Regions from separate parts of the Photobacterium makurazakiensis genome, predicted to be linked through region 1. Evidence: predicted binding sites of a transcription regulator. Region 1 holds the regulator's gene; each other region holds the start of a gene.

What was found. Region 1 encodes CRP, which controls carbon source genes, mostly activating them, when cyclic AMP is high. Its sites were predicted from a motif close to TGTGANNNNNNTCACA; they were not measured.
Region 2: a site for CRP is predicted at 1,077-1,092, ahead of rppH (RNA pyrophosphohydrolase). Genes of this name have one in related genera too.
Region 3: a site for CRP is predicted at 2,127-2,142, ahead of udp (uridine phosphorylase). Genes of this name have one in related genera too.
Region 4: a site for CRP is predicted at 2,097-2,112, ahead of nagE (N-acetylglucosamine-specific PTS transporter subunit IIBC). Genes of this name have one in related genera too.

What each region holds. Positions count from the first base shown of each region.
Region 1 covers NZ_JAKJSJ010000013.1:191,434-194,905, reverse strand. Annotated here, with positions in the region: gene L4D09_RS06470 (phosphoribulokinase) at 1-542, shown strand, start outside; gene L4D09_RS06465 (OsmC family protein) at 599-1,003, opposite strand; gene crp (cAMP-activated global transcriptional regulator CRP) at 1,272-1,904, shown strand; gene L4D09_RS06455 (hypothetical protein) at 2,089-2,289, shown strand; gene L4D09_RS06450 (DUF1338 domain-containing protein) at 2,386-3,189, opposite strand; gene astD (succinylglutamate-semialdehyde dehydrogenase) at 3,243-3,472, opposite strand, start outside.
Region 2 covers NZ_JAKJSJ010000012.1:109,646-113,117, reverse strand. Annotated here, with positions in the region: gene mutH (DNA mismatch repair endonuclease MutH) at 1-465, opposite strand, end outside; gene rppH (RNA pyrophosphohydrolase) at 1,246-1,755, shown strand; gene ptsP (phosphoenolpyruvate--protein phosphotransferase) at 1,805-3,472, shown strand, end outside.
Region 3 covers NZ_JAKJSJ010000009.1:77,435-80,906, reverse strand. Annotated here, with positions in the region: gene L4D09_RS00710 (zinc/cadmium/mercury/lead-transporting ATPase) at 1-1,961, shown strand, start outside; gene udp (uridine phosphorylase) at 2,296-3,063, shown strand.
Region 4 covers NZ_JAKJSJ010000009.1:402,204-405,675, reverse strand. Annotated here, with positions in the region: gene nagC (DNA-binding transcriptional regulator NagC) at 1-20, opposite strand, end outside; gene nagA (N-acetylglucosamine-6-phosphate deacetylase) at 23-1,159, opposite strand; gene nagB (glucosamine-6-phosphate deaminase) at 1,175-1,975, opposite strand; gene nagE (N-acetylglucosamine-specific PTS transporter subunit IIBC) at 2,231-3,472, shown strand, end outside.

The DNA.
Region 1 (3,472 bases):
TGCCCGGTTCATTCACACCATGGCAGGAATTACCAGAAAACACCGACGTATTGTTCTATGAAGGACTTCATGGTGGGGCTGTTGATGGTGAAACCAATGTTGCTCAGCATGTTGATTTACTGATTGGCATGGTACCAATCGTCAACTTAGAGTGGATTCAAAAGATTGTTCGGGATACCCGCGATCGCGGCCATTCACGAGAAGCGGTAATGGAATCGATTGTGCGATCGATGGATGACTATCTCAATTATATTACGCCTCAGTTTTCTCGTACCCATATTAACTTTCAGCGCGTACCTACCGTTGATACCTCAAACCCATTCAGCGCCAAAGCTATTCCAAGCTTGGATGAGAGTTTTGTCGTGATCCGATTTCGCGGGATCAAAAATGTCGACTTCCCTTATTTGCTATCGATGATCCAAGGATCATTTATGTCACGCCACAATACACTGGTGGTTCCGGGTGGAAAAATGAGCTTTGCCATGGAGCTAATCATGCGCCCGTTGATCCAAAAACTGATCGAAACAGGAAAAATCGGTTAAATGATAAAACTCAAGCCCCTTTTTAGGGGCTTGGATCTCTTCACCGCAATTTCGAATTAGGCGCCAATCACTTCATGAGAGTGCGTCATTTCAACACCTTCACCAAGCATCAAACACACCGAGCAATACTTCTCTAGCGAATCAGCAACAATTTTTGCTACTAGCGCTTCATCGAGATCATGACCTGTCACCACGAAATGCAAGTTCGCTGAAGTAAAAATACGGGGGGCTTGCTCACGGCGCTCAGATGAAATTCGCGCTTCACAGCCCGTAATTTTCTGCCCAGCTGATTTCAACCCATCAACCACATCAACCGAGCTACACCCCCCAGCCGCCATCAATACCATCTCCATTGGGCTTGGTGCTTTTTCTCCCCCATTGCCATCCATAACCACACTATGGCCAGAATTTGACTGTCCTAAAAAGGTCATATTCTCGACCCATTTCACTCGTGATTGCATTTGTTTTTCCTTACTACTTATAGGGTAATTAGTGACAATATAGCAACTGTGTGATCATGTGCACACTTATGACTACTAAATGACCATTCTCGATAGATCAATATCAAGAAATACATGCTGAAAAAAGATAAACTTTGAACTAATTATTCACGTGAGCTTGCAGCCCAGCTGTTGACTGAATATCCTAAGCGACGAACACCAAGTATAGGCCCAGCCCTTTTTTGATGGACGTCGTTGTTGGGCAACAAACACAGAGGAAGTTAGTAATATGGTTCCAGGTAAACCTCAAACAGATCCAACTCTAGAGTGGTTTCTTTCGCATTGCCACATTCATAAATACCCGTCAAAGAGTACTTTGATTCATGCGGGTGAAAAAGCTGAAACGCTCTACTACATTGTTAAAGGTTCTGTGGCTGTCCTAATCAAGGATGAAGAAGGCAAGGAAATGATCTTGTCTTACCTAAACCAGGGTGACTTTATCGGTGAATTAGGCTTGTTCGAAGAAGGCCAAGAGCGTACCGCTTGGGTTCGAGCAAAAACCCCTTGTGAAGTCGCAGAGATTTCTTTCAAGAAATTCCGCCAGCTTATTCAAGTTAACCCTGATATTCTGATGCGTTTGTCTGCTCAAATGGCAAACCGTCTTCAGGTTACAAGCCAGAAAGTAGGTGATCTTGCTTTCCTAGATGTGACTGGCCGTATCGCTCAGACACTTCTAAATCTTGCGAAGCAACCAGATGCGATGACGCACCCTGACGGTATGCAAATCAAGATCACTCGCCAAGAAATTGGCCAGATCGTGGGTTGTTCTCGTGAAACTGTTGGTCGTATTTTGAAAATGCTGGAAGAGCAGAACCTAATCTCTGCTCACGGTAAAACTATCGTGGTATACGGTACACGTTAATTTCGCGTGCCATCATTGATAGTAAAAAGCCGCCTCGGGCGGCTTTTTTGATCCGGGAATTCATACCGAAATGGTATTTTTGCCGTATTGCTCACTTTTTCGTCCTTGTATCCTCACCACCAAGTGCTACATTGTGCATATCTGGCGTAAGTGATAATACGTCATTCACATGGATGAAATCGATATGGACCTCGAACGCTTTTCAGCAAATGGCTTACCGGCAAGCAATACGAGCGTTATTGCTCCTCTTCCCCCAACAATAGAGATGACAGGCTTTAGCGGGCATCGTCACTATTGTGAACAACAAACGGCTTCACCATGCCATAAAGGACAACTTACTAAGCATGAATTCGGGATCACACCACTTGATAGCCTGTGCCATTAGCCTTCCCCAAACACGTTTTACTCTTATCGCATACGATAAGCCCACCGTATTTCATTACAGTGGGCTATAGGGTTAATCACCTTTAACGCCTACGGATCAGTCTTTCTTCACGTGGGTGCTTTCGAAGATTTTATCCGCCGAGGCTTCAACAAAGCCACGATATAACTCACCGTCAGGTGCAGCATAGCGCTTAGCAAATTCATAAAACCCTCCCGCGATACTAAACACCCCATCGGTAAAGCCAACATCAACGGTATCAGCAATCGTTGCCGATTGCTCTAGCATCACCTCAGGGCTGCCTTTCACATCGCCCCCCGACTCATTGATCGAAAAGCCATTATGACGAAGTAAATGATTTACCTCTTTGACCTCAGTAAACTGCTCAAGCTGATTAATACTGACTGTAAAATGGTTGGCACCAAAACCGTGCGCGGCTAACCACCCTGCATATTCGCTTTCTGCTACCAGCAACTCATAAGTGGCATAATCGAGGTCCCAACGCCGCCCACCATGCAGGAAGGCAGGATCACGCATCGCCGCTTCTGGTACTTGATCAACAAGCTCTCGTACGGTTTGCTGTAGCAACGAGCTAAACTGCCCTACTAGCAATTCACTGATGAATACTTTCGGGGCATTTGGATTTGGATGCTCAAAGTGCTCAGCATAAAGTTTCTTTGCTTCAAAGTGATACTTACCACAAGGTTTATAACCCAATGCGATAAACGGTGCCGCTAGCCTATCCAGACCCACTTTAGGCAAATTAAACGTCCGTAACGCAATATGGTCATTCAGCAACGGCTCATCTTCTGTGAGTAAATCATGCACCTGTGCAGCAGAGGGGCATAAACGCTGAGTATAGTCTTGCCATAAGCCATCAAATAATTGCACAACCCTTTCCATGAATATCACATCCTCTTAGCTGGTCGATAAAACGGAATACCTGAAAAATGTGCCTATATACAGATCCCTGGCGACAACTGCGCCGGCAATTCAGGTTGATCACCTTCCATTGATGCCATTGGGTACGCACAATAGTCAGCGGCATAATAAGCACTTGGCCGCAAGTTGCCAGAAGCACCCGGTCCACCAAAAGGTGCATCCCCACTAGCTCCCGTCAATTGACGGTTACGGTTCACAATGCCAGCCCGAATATGGTCGATAAAGTACTGCCATTCACCGTCAT
Region 2 (3,472 bases), on a different contig from region 1:
GAGCTCTTCCCAGTCTTGTTTAAGCTGAAGCTCTTCTTCGTGCGATGGGCTCCAAAGTAACGGCGAGCCGACATGGCGATCAGCTAAGGGAATATCACGCTCCCCTTCTACAGGTATCCACAAAACTCTAGCCAGCTTATGGCGAATATGACTATTTTCCCAACTAAGACCTTGTAGCCCAATGAGTGGTGCGACACAGACAAATGTTGTCTCAAGGGGGCGGCCATTGTAACCGATTGGAATCGTCTTAAGCTCGATACCGAGCTCAACAAAATCAGGCACGGGTTTGCTGCCTGCTGTCGCACCCAAATGCCATTCTAGCAACTGTCCAACCCACCCTTTATCACGTTTTAGATCGGGGGGAGGAACGATGCCAGCGTCATGGGCGAGTTCGCCAAGTGTTAAGCCTGCAAGTGCCTGAGCTCTAGTGAGTAACTCATGCTCTGTTGTGGGTGTTGAGCGCATATTCGATACCATCGATAACGGGGGAGGGATCCTACCATAGCCAAAACAAAAGCCGAATCTGGAATTAAGTAGAAAATAACATATTGATGAAAAAATAGACGATCATTTTCGAACTGCTGTTAATAAATGGTTTTATATGCATGCGGTATACTTTTAACTTATTGATTTTATTGATCTTGATCGTGGGTTTAGGTTGGGGTATACACCAGAGAACGAGTAAAAATGGCATGATGAGGTGCTGAAAATATGATCTTTTCTAAAGATATCCACAGGATGAGCGGCGAATTTATTTAATTTTATCATTACTGACTATTTATACAGGGGTTAGCTGGCTTATTGAGCACTGTTGTGGTGGGTTTTTCATCGGTGTTGATTGTTTGTTGTGGGTAAAGTCAGGATTGGTCGATCTTTGACCGATCGATATTTTGGCTTTGCTTTATCATGATGCTTATTGCTATTTTAAGTGATGATGTTTTTTTAAGTGTTTGTTTTAAATTCTTAATTGAAGCGGTTTTAATTTTTGTATCTATGTTTTTTTTATTTCGTTATGATTGTTTTTTCAGGGTGTTTAAGGCTTCTTCACAAATCTATCCACAGAAAACGTGTATAAATGTGCCCTAGGTCTCATTCGGTTGTTTATAAAACAAACCGTGTGGGGAAGTTATCCAGAATATGAGGCTTAGGTAGGAAAAAGCGCTGATAAATTAGAATGTTTGTTTACCCATAGGGTGGTCTGTGAAAAAATCACTATTAATAAAGATTTATACTTGAGGTCGTCCAGTGATTGATGGCGATGGATACCGCCCAAATGTGGGTATTGTGATCTGTAATAGCCATGGCGAAGTATTCTGGGCTCGACGATATGGACAACATTCCTGGCAGTTTCCGCAAGGTGGCATTGATGAAGGGGAAACCCCGGAGCAAGCCATGTATCGGGAGCTCTACGAGGAAGTGGGGCTAACCAAGAAAGATGTACGAATTTTGGCGTCAAGTCGTCATTGGCTTCGCTATAAATTACCCAAGCGATTGGTTCGCTGGGACTCTAAGCCTGTTTGTATCGGACAAAAACAAAAGTGGTTTTTGCTGAGTTTAGAATGTGATGAGTCAAAGGTTAATATGCAACGCGGCAGTACGCCGGAATTTGATGGCTGGCGGTGGGTCAGTTATTGGTATCCGGTTAGGCAGGTTGTGTCTTTTAAGCGTGATGTTTACCGTCGTGCACTAAAAGAGTTCGCTGCTATGGCAATGCCGTTTAAAGAACGCAAAAAGCGCCGGGGTAAGCGAGGGTAACCTAGCCATAAAATGGGATACCCCAGCATAACGTGGGACAAGGCGAGATATGCTGACGCAACTGAGAGAAATTGTCGAAAAAGTAGCAAGTGCCCCTAATTTGATCGAAGCATTGGATCAGTTGGTTATTAGTACTTGTCGAGCAATGAAAACAGAGTGCTGTTCCATTTATATTGCTGATCATAAACGTCAGCAGTATACCTTGATGGCGACACAAGGGCTGAAAAAACCTCATCGCCATGCTGGACTGGCGTTTGGTGAAGGGTTAGTTGGGTTAGTCGGAGAGCGTGCTGAACCCATAAACGTTGCCGATGCCCGCCATCATCCCCACTTCAAACATCTTCCGGGTACGGGGGAGGAATCCTTCTGCTCGTTCTTCGGTACGCCTATTATTCACCAACGCCAAGTATTGGGCGTATTGGTTATTCAGCAGCGCCAGCAACGTGAATTTGATGAAAGTGAAGAGTCTTTCATGGTTACGCTGGCGGCGCAGTTGGCTGTTTTGTTGGCGCATGCAAAAGCACAAGGTATGTGGCTTGATCAGCATAACGGCCTGCATTTAGTTGGCTCTGCGGCCTCAACGGGCGTTGCTGTTGCTCGGGCTTGGTGGGACGATAACCAGCCAAGATTGGAGACGGTTTACCCTGCATCTTGCCTTGACCGCGAGTCTGAACAAGAGCGGTTGAGTATTGCAATTGAATTAGCCAGTGCTGAATTTCGCCGATTGAGAAAACGGTTTGATAGTGAGTTACACAAAGAAACCTTGGCTATTTTCGACCTATTCAGTCATTTGCTCAATGATCCGATGTTGCGAAAAGATTTATTTGCCAAAGTTTCTGATGGCGATTTAGCCGAATGGGCAATTCGGCAGGTGGTGGAAAGCTACTCGACGCGCTTTGCTCAAATGAAAGACAACTACCTCAAAGAGCGTGCGCATGACATCCGCGAATTAGGCCAACGTTTATTATATTTCCTTCATAATGAAAATGTTGCTGAGCATCAATGGGAAGAGCCCGTTGTATTGCTCACACGAGAATTAACAGCCGCCATGCTCGCAAGTGTCCCTAAAGGCAAACTTGCCGCTGTTGTTTCGCAAGAAGGTGCAGCGAACTCTCATGCTGCTATTTTATCGCGGGCATTAGGGATCCCGGCAATTATGGGGGTTGATTTTGTTCCTGAGAAAATCCATAACTGCCAAGTGATTGTTGATGGTTACCGAGGTGATTTTCTCGTAAACCCCAACCGACATGTATTAGCGGAATACACGCGGCTGCTGAAAGAAGAAAATGAGTTAGCCAAAGTCGTTGAAGATGGACTCGATCAACCCGCTTCGACACGGGATAATCATCGTATTCAGATCCATTTAAATGCCGGTCTGAGCGCTGATACCAGTATCGCGGTGAATAAAGGCGTCGATGGCGTTGGGCTATACCGAACTGAAGTGCCTTTCTTATTGCAACGTAGCTTCCCTTCTGAAGAAGAACAAACGCAACAATATCACTCTATTTTATTAACCTACCGTGATAAGCCAGTGGTCATGCGCACCTTGGATATTGGCGGTGATAAACCATTACCTTATTTGGCGATAGAGGAAGATAATCCTTTCCTTGGCTGGCGTGGGATCCGTTTTACGTTAGATCATCCAGAAATATTCATGATCCAAGTGAGAGCGATGCTTAGGGCAAGCATTGGTCTAAGTAACATGGATATTTTGCTG
Region 3 (3,472 bases), on a different contig from region 1:
ACTGTGAGTCGGATGAACTCACCACTGAAATTATCACAAAAACCAAAGAAACAGGCTTCAACCTTCTTACCAGTAAAGCGAAGGCTGAGCCAGAAACACCTGCAAGCCTTATTAAAGAAAACCTGCCTGTTTTCTTCATCGCCATAATGATGGTGGTGTCATTTGTTATCAGCAAACAATCTGAATCTTTGGGATTAATTGCATTTACGGCAACGACAATCTTAGGGTTGCTCCCGATTGCGCGTAAAGCGGTAGTATTGGCAAAAAGTGGCTCGCCGTTTTCTATTGAAACCTTAATGAGTGTGGCTGCAATAGGTGCGCTGTATTTAGGGGAAACAGCTGAAGCCGCGATGGTGTTGCTGTTGTTCTTGATTGGTGAACGACTTGAAGGTTATGCATCTGCTAAAGCGCGTAGCGGTGTGAAAGCCTTGATGGCGCTGGTACCGGAAGAAGCGACAGTGATCCAAGCCGATGGTACGAAAAGACAAGTGCCAGCAGATGAATTAAAACAAGGTGATATCATTGAAGTTGCACCGGGTGGACGTCTTCCTGCCGATGTTGAACTGTTGGATGCTGCTGCCAGTTTTGATGAAAGTGCGCTAACGGGGGAGTCTGTACCTGTCGATCGTTTGGCTGGCGAACAAGTGATGGCTGGTGCCTTAGTCGCCGATAGAGTCGTTCGCTTAAAAATCACATCAGAGCAGGGTGATAACGCCATTGATCGCATCTTGCACCTTATTGAGGATGCAGAGTCTCGTAAGGCACCGCTGGAGCGTTTTGTCGACCGATTTAGCCGTTGGTATACCCCTGCGATGATTGTACTCGCAGCGTTGGTTGTTGTGATCCCACCACTGATGTTTGGCCAAGCATGGGATGAATGGCTATATAAAGGTTTAACCTTGTTACTTATTGCTTGCCCTTGTGCTCTGGTTATCTCTATTCCTGCCGCAATTACGTCAGGTTTAGCTGCAGCAACTCGTCGAGGAGCATTGATTAAAGGTGGTGCTGCCCTTGAACAACTTGGTCATATCGAAACTGTTGCATTTGATAAAACAGGTACGCTAACAGAAGGTAAGCCTGTAATGACTGATATCGTGAGTTGGGATGGTGATGAAGATAAGTTACTTCGCCAGTCAGCTGCGGTAGAAATGGGTTCGGCTCACCCATTAGCAAAAGCAGTAATTAATGCAGCAGAGCAACGGGGTTTAATGGTAACAGAAGCAGAGCAGCGTGAAGCACTAGCAGGTCGTGGTATTCAGGGTATTACAGACGGTGACTTGTTGGTACTTGCAGCAGCAGATCGTCTACCACAAGGTGTTGAGCTGACCGAGTCGCAGACAGCGCAAGCTTATCAACTAGAAGGTGAAGGTAAAACCTTGGTTGTTGCTGTCCGTAACCAGCAGCCTGTGGGACTGATTGCATGGCGAGACAACTTACGTGAAGACAGTGAGAAAGCCATTAAGGCACTGAAGGCGATGGGTATTCACTCTGTAATGCTAACCGGCGATAACCCAAGAGCTGCAGCAGCAATTGCCAAAGAAATCGGCATTGATTTCAGTGCTGGTTTATTGCCAGAAGATAAAGTGAAAGAAGTTGAATTGGCAAATCAAACCAAGCGTGTTGCTATGGTGGGTGATGGCATCAACGATGCACCTGCAATGAAAACAGCCTCGATTGGTATTGCCATGGGCGGCGGTACAGATGTAGCGTTGGAAACTGCAGATGCGGCACTAACACACAATCGAATTTCTGAACTGCCAATGATGATTGCTCTATCTAAAGCGACGTTGGCGAATATTCGTCAGAATGTCATTTTGGCACTCGGTTTAAAAGGGGTATTCCTTATCACAACACTGTTTGGCTTGACTGGACTTTGGGTGGCGGTACTGGCCGATAGCGGGGCGACTGCGTTGGTTACATTGAACGCATTAAGGTTGTTGAAATTTAAAGCGGATGACTAAATAAAGTTGTTACAAGCTTAGTACCCAGCGAAAGGCATCACGAAAGTGGTGCCTTTTTTCTATCTGCGCTCATAGAGAGAAATGTGATAGCTCGCAAAGGATAACGATTGAGTGAGGCCTCTGTCACAATAAAATGTAATTTGAAATTGTTTGTTTTTCTGTTTGTGTGACATATGTCACTCAAATGCTGGCGGCTATAGGCTATCGTTATTTGGTGTTTCGCGAGCACTCTTTTGCGATAAAGTTGAAAGAGTACTTCCAAAACAATAATTAAGTGTAGCCGCTAATCTTGTTCCCCCTATATCTGCGGCAATAATAATGAAAGGATCTGATTATGTCTGACAACGCAGTTTTCCATCTTGGTGTAAATAAAGCGGACCTTAACGGTGCAGAGCTTGCCATTATTCCTGGCGATCCTGCTCGCGTTGAAAAAATTGCCAACCTAATGGATAACCCTGAATTTTTAGCGAGCTCTCGTGAGTACACGGTGTTCCGCGCTAAGCTAGATGGTAAATCTGTTGTTGTATGTTCGACGGGTATTGGTGGTCCTTCAACTTCAATCGCCGTTGAAGAACTGGCGCAGTTGGGTGTACGTACCTTCCTACGTGTCGGTACTACAGGTGCAATCCAACCTCATATTAATGTGGGTGACATGATTGTATCGACAGGCTCTGTGCGTTTAGACGGTGCAAGCCTACATTTTGCACCAATGGAATTCCCTGCGGTTGCAGATTTCGCCGTAGCGACTGCAATGAAAGCAGCTTGTGATGACGATGGTGCAACAGTACATACTGGTGTAACAGCTTCGAGTGATACCTTCTACCCAGGTCAAGAGCGTTACGATACGTTCTCTGGCCGTGTTGTTCGCCGTTTCCAAGGCTCAATGAAAGAGTGGCAGGAAATGGGTGTGCTTAACTTTGAAATGGAATCTGCAACATTGCTAACAATGTGTGCGAGCTCTGGCTTACGTGCGGGTTGTGTGGCGGGTGTTATTATCAACCGTACTCAGGAAGAAACACCTGATCATGCAACGTTGAAAGTAACAGAAGCGCGTTCTATCAAAGTTGTTGTAGAAGCTGCACGCAAGATGTTAGCCGAGTAATTCAATCACGTTACTAGCTTAGAATTTAAAAACCAGTGCTTTGCACTGGTTTTTTTATGTCTTCAAAATTAAATTGAATAACGTTATCGAAATTATCAGATATATAACTTAATGAGTCATGCCCAAAAATCACAAAAAAATGTCGCATGAATATGCAATTACATTTCTGCTATAAACTGTTATTTTTATACACGAGAAGAATGTTACATTCGCAATGTTGATGAAACATTTGTGTTCTTTATTCCTCTATTTATATTCGTATTATTACGAACGGTTGGTTATTACTAAGTTTTACTGGAATAAGTGTGAAGTTTATCTAATTGTGTCGGTTACAATATGCTTATTTATCAATAGTTTTTGTTACGAACAAAGTATAAACCTCCCTGTGATCTTGATTCGTTTTAGTTAA
Region 4 (3,472 bases), on a different contig from region 1:
CCAATTTGTCCGCCTGTCATAGTTAGTTCTGCTCGTATTCACCGTTAACTACAGTCGCCCGAACATTATAATCACGATCAAAAATAGCAAGGTTTGCAACCATACCTTTTTTGATGGCACCCAACTTCTTGTCAACGCTAATCGCGCGAGCAGGATACAGAGTGGCCATTCTAATCGCTTCGTCCAAGGCGATACCTGCATGTTCGACACTATTTTGAATTGCTTCAATCATTGTTAGTGCTGAACCACCGAGTGTGCCATTTTCATCAACACACTTCCCATCACGATAATATACTTTCTTACCGACAAAAATAAAGTGATCCATGTCTGCTCCTGCAGGTGCAGTTGCATCGGTAACTAAAACAAGCTTCTCGCCTTTCATGCGGTGGGCCATGCGAATATTGGCATAATCGACATGAAAACCGTCGGCAATAATGCCTGTATAGACGTCTGGCGTATCGTAAATCGCACCAACCATTCCCGGTTCGCGACCAGCAATAGGGGTCATGGCATTGAACAGGTGGGTGGCAAAGCTAATACCAGATGCAAAGCCTTTACGTGCTTCAACATAAGTTGCGTTGGTATGTCCTGCCGATACAACAACACCGGCATCGACCAGTTTTTCGATATGTTCGTGCGAGTTTAGCTCGGGTGCGAGCGTCACTTTAGTGACAACATCAGCATTAGCGCAGATTGTATCGATCATCGCGTCGTCAGAGCGGCGGATATGGTCAACAGAGTGAATACCTTTTTTCATGACATTAAGGTAAGGACCTTCAAGGTGCAGACCTAATGAATGATTCTGGTATTGGCTTTGGTACTCACGCTCGGCAGCAATGACTGCTTTCATGTCTTCGTCAGACGATGTAATCAGTGTCGGTAAGAAGCTTGTACAACCTGATTTCAGGTTGGCACGGTGCATGGTATGGATGGTATCTGCGTTAATTTCATCATTAAGCATGACACCACCACAGCCATTTAGCTGTAGATCGATAAAGCCTGCTGTTAGATTTGCACCATTAAGATCACGGGTTTCAATATCAGCGGGTAATTCTGCAATTGGGCAGACAGCGTGAATGTTCACGCCGTCAATAATGACGGCGTGGTTATTCAGCACATCGCTACCGGTATAAATGCGGCAATTGGTTAGCGCGTACATGAACAAATCCTTTTATTACAGGTTATTGATGTTATTAGCTTCTAGTTCTTTGAAGTACTTAACAGTCTTCACTTTCAGTTCTTGCGTTGAAGGCTCATCACAAACAATCAATGATTTAGGGTGAAGTTGAAGTGCTGAAACTGTCCATAGGTGGTTTACTGAACCTTCAACAGCAGCCTCTAGTGCAAGGGCTTTGTTATGGCCTGTAACCAGAACCATGATTTCAGCAGAATCTAATAGAGTACCCACACCAATTGTTAGTGCGTACTTTGGTACTTGGTTCATGTCACCATCGAAGAAACGTGAATTAGCGATACGAGTATCTTCTGTTAACGTTTTGATACGAGTGCGCGATGCTAGAGAAGATGCTGGCTCGTTAAATGCGATATGGCCATCGTTACCAACGCCACCCATGAACAGGTTAATACGGCCATAAGACTTAATTTTATCTTCGTAACGCTGGCATTCAGCGTCATGGTCATCAGTATTACCGTTAAGTAAGTTGATGTTTTCTTCTTGGATATCAACGTGCTTGAAGAAATTGTTGAACATGAAGCTGTGGTATGATTCTGGGTGATCCGATGGGATACCGATATATTCATCCATGTTAAACGTTACGACATGCTTGAAACTTACTTCTCCAGCCTCATAAAGCTCAATAAGGCGTTTGTAAGTTGCGAGGGGGGTGCCACCTGTTGGCAGGCCTAGCACGAAAGGACGTTCCGCTGTTGGCTCAAATTTGTTAATACGATCAGCAATATAGCGTGCTGACCACAAACCTACTTCTTTCGCTTTATTCAGTGGGATTAGTCTCACGGTGACACCTCATTCCAAGTTTAAATATCGATAAAATCTTAGCGTGTTCACGCCTTTGTTTTGGATAATAAAATAAGTTTTATGATCGAGCTAGCAAAATCGCCTTATTATTGGTTATACAGGTGACAAAGATCACAAATGATGACGTTTTAATTTGCGGGGCGAAATTAATTTCTTAAACTGCAGGTAACTTAATCGGATAACCAAAATAAGTTATCAGTTTTACATCTAAGACAACCATAGGGGGAACTAAGGGTGAACATTCTTGGATATTTTCAAAAAGTAGGTAAAGCATTGATGGTGCCAGTCGCCACTCTGCCTGCCGCAGCAATTTTAATGGGTATTGGTTACTGGATTGATCCAAATGGTTGGGGTGCAAACAGTGCACTTGCAGCTTTTTTGATTAAAGCTGGTGCCGCAATTATTGATAACATGTCTGTACTGTTTGCAATCGGTGTTGCTTACGGTATGTCGAAAGATAAAGATGGTGCAGCAGCACTTGCTGGTTTCGTTGGCTTCTTAGTTGTTACAACATTACTTTCTCCTGGATCAGTTGCACAAATCCAAGGTATAGACCCAAGCGCAGTACCGGCTGCATTTGGTAAAATCAGCAACCAGTTTGTTGGTATCCTTGTGGGTATTGTTTCAGCTGAAATCTATAACCGTTTCTCAACAGTTGAACTGCACAAAGCATTGGCGTTCTTCTCTGGTAAGCGCCTAGTACCTATCCTAACGTCTTTTGCTGGTATTCTGATTGCCTTCATCCTTATGTACATCTGGCCTGCTGTATACGGTGGTCTAGTAAACTTCGGTGAAAGCATTCAAGGTATGGGTGAAGTGGGTGCTGGTCTTTACGCATTCTTTAACCGTCTACTAATCCCTGTTGGTCTTCACCACGCTCTAAACTCAGTATTCTGGTTTGACGTAGCAGGTATTAACGATATCCCTAACTTCCTTGGTGGCGCGAAATCAATCGCTGAAGGTACAGCAACTGTCGGTGTTACAGGTATGTACCAAGCTGGTTTCTTCCCAATCATGATGTTTGGTCTACCTGGTGCTGCTCTTGCGATGTACCACACGGCTAAAGCGAAGAATAAAGAAAAAGTTGCTTCAATCATGATTGCAGCTGGTTTCGCATCATTCTTCACCGGTGTTACAGAGCCGCTAGAATTTGCATTCATGTTCCTAGCACCTGGCCTATACGTTGTTCACGCAGTGCTAGCGGGTATCTCTGTATACATCGCAGCATCAATGCAGTGGATTGCAGGCTTCGGCTTCTCAGCAGGTCTTGTAGATATGGTTCTATCTACACGTAACCCACTAGCTGTTAACTGGTACATGCTAATCGTTCAGGGCTTCGTATTCTTCGCGCTTTACTACTTCATCTTCCGTGCTGTAATCGTTAAGTTCAACCTGAAAACACCAGGCCGTGAAGACGATGATGTAGAAGAAGGTGCAGTTCAAGGTTCTAAAGAAACTGGCGAGCTAGCTCAGCAA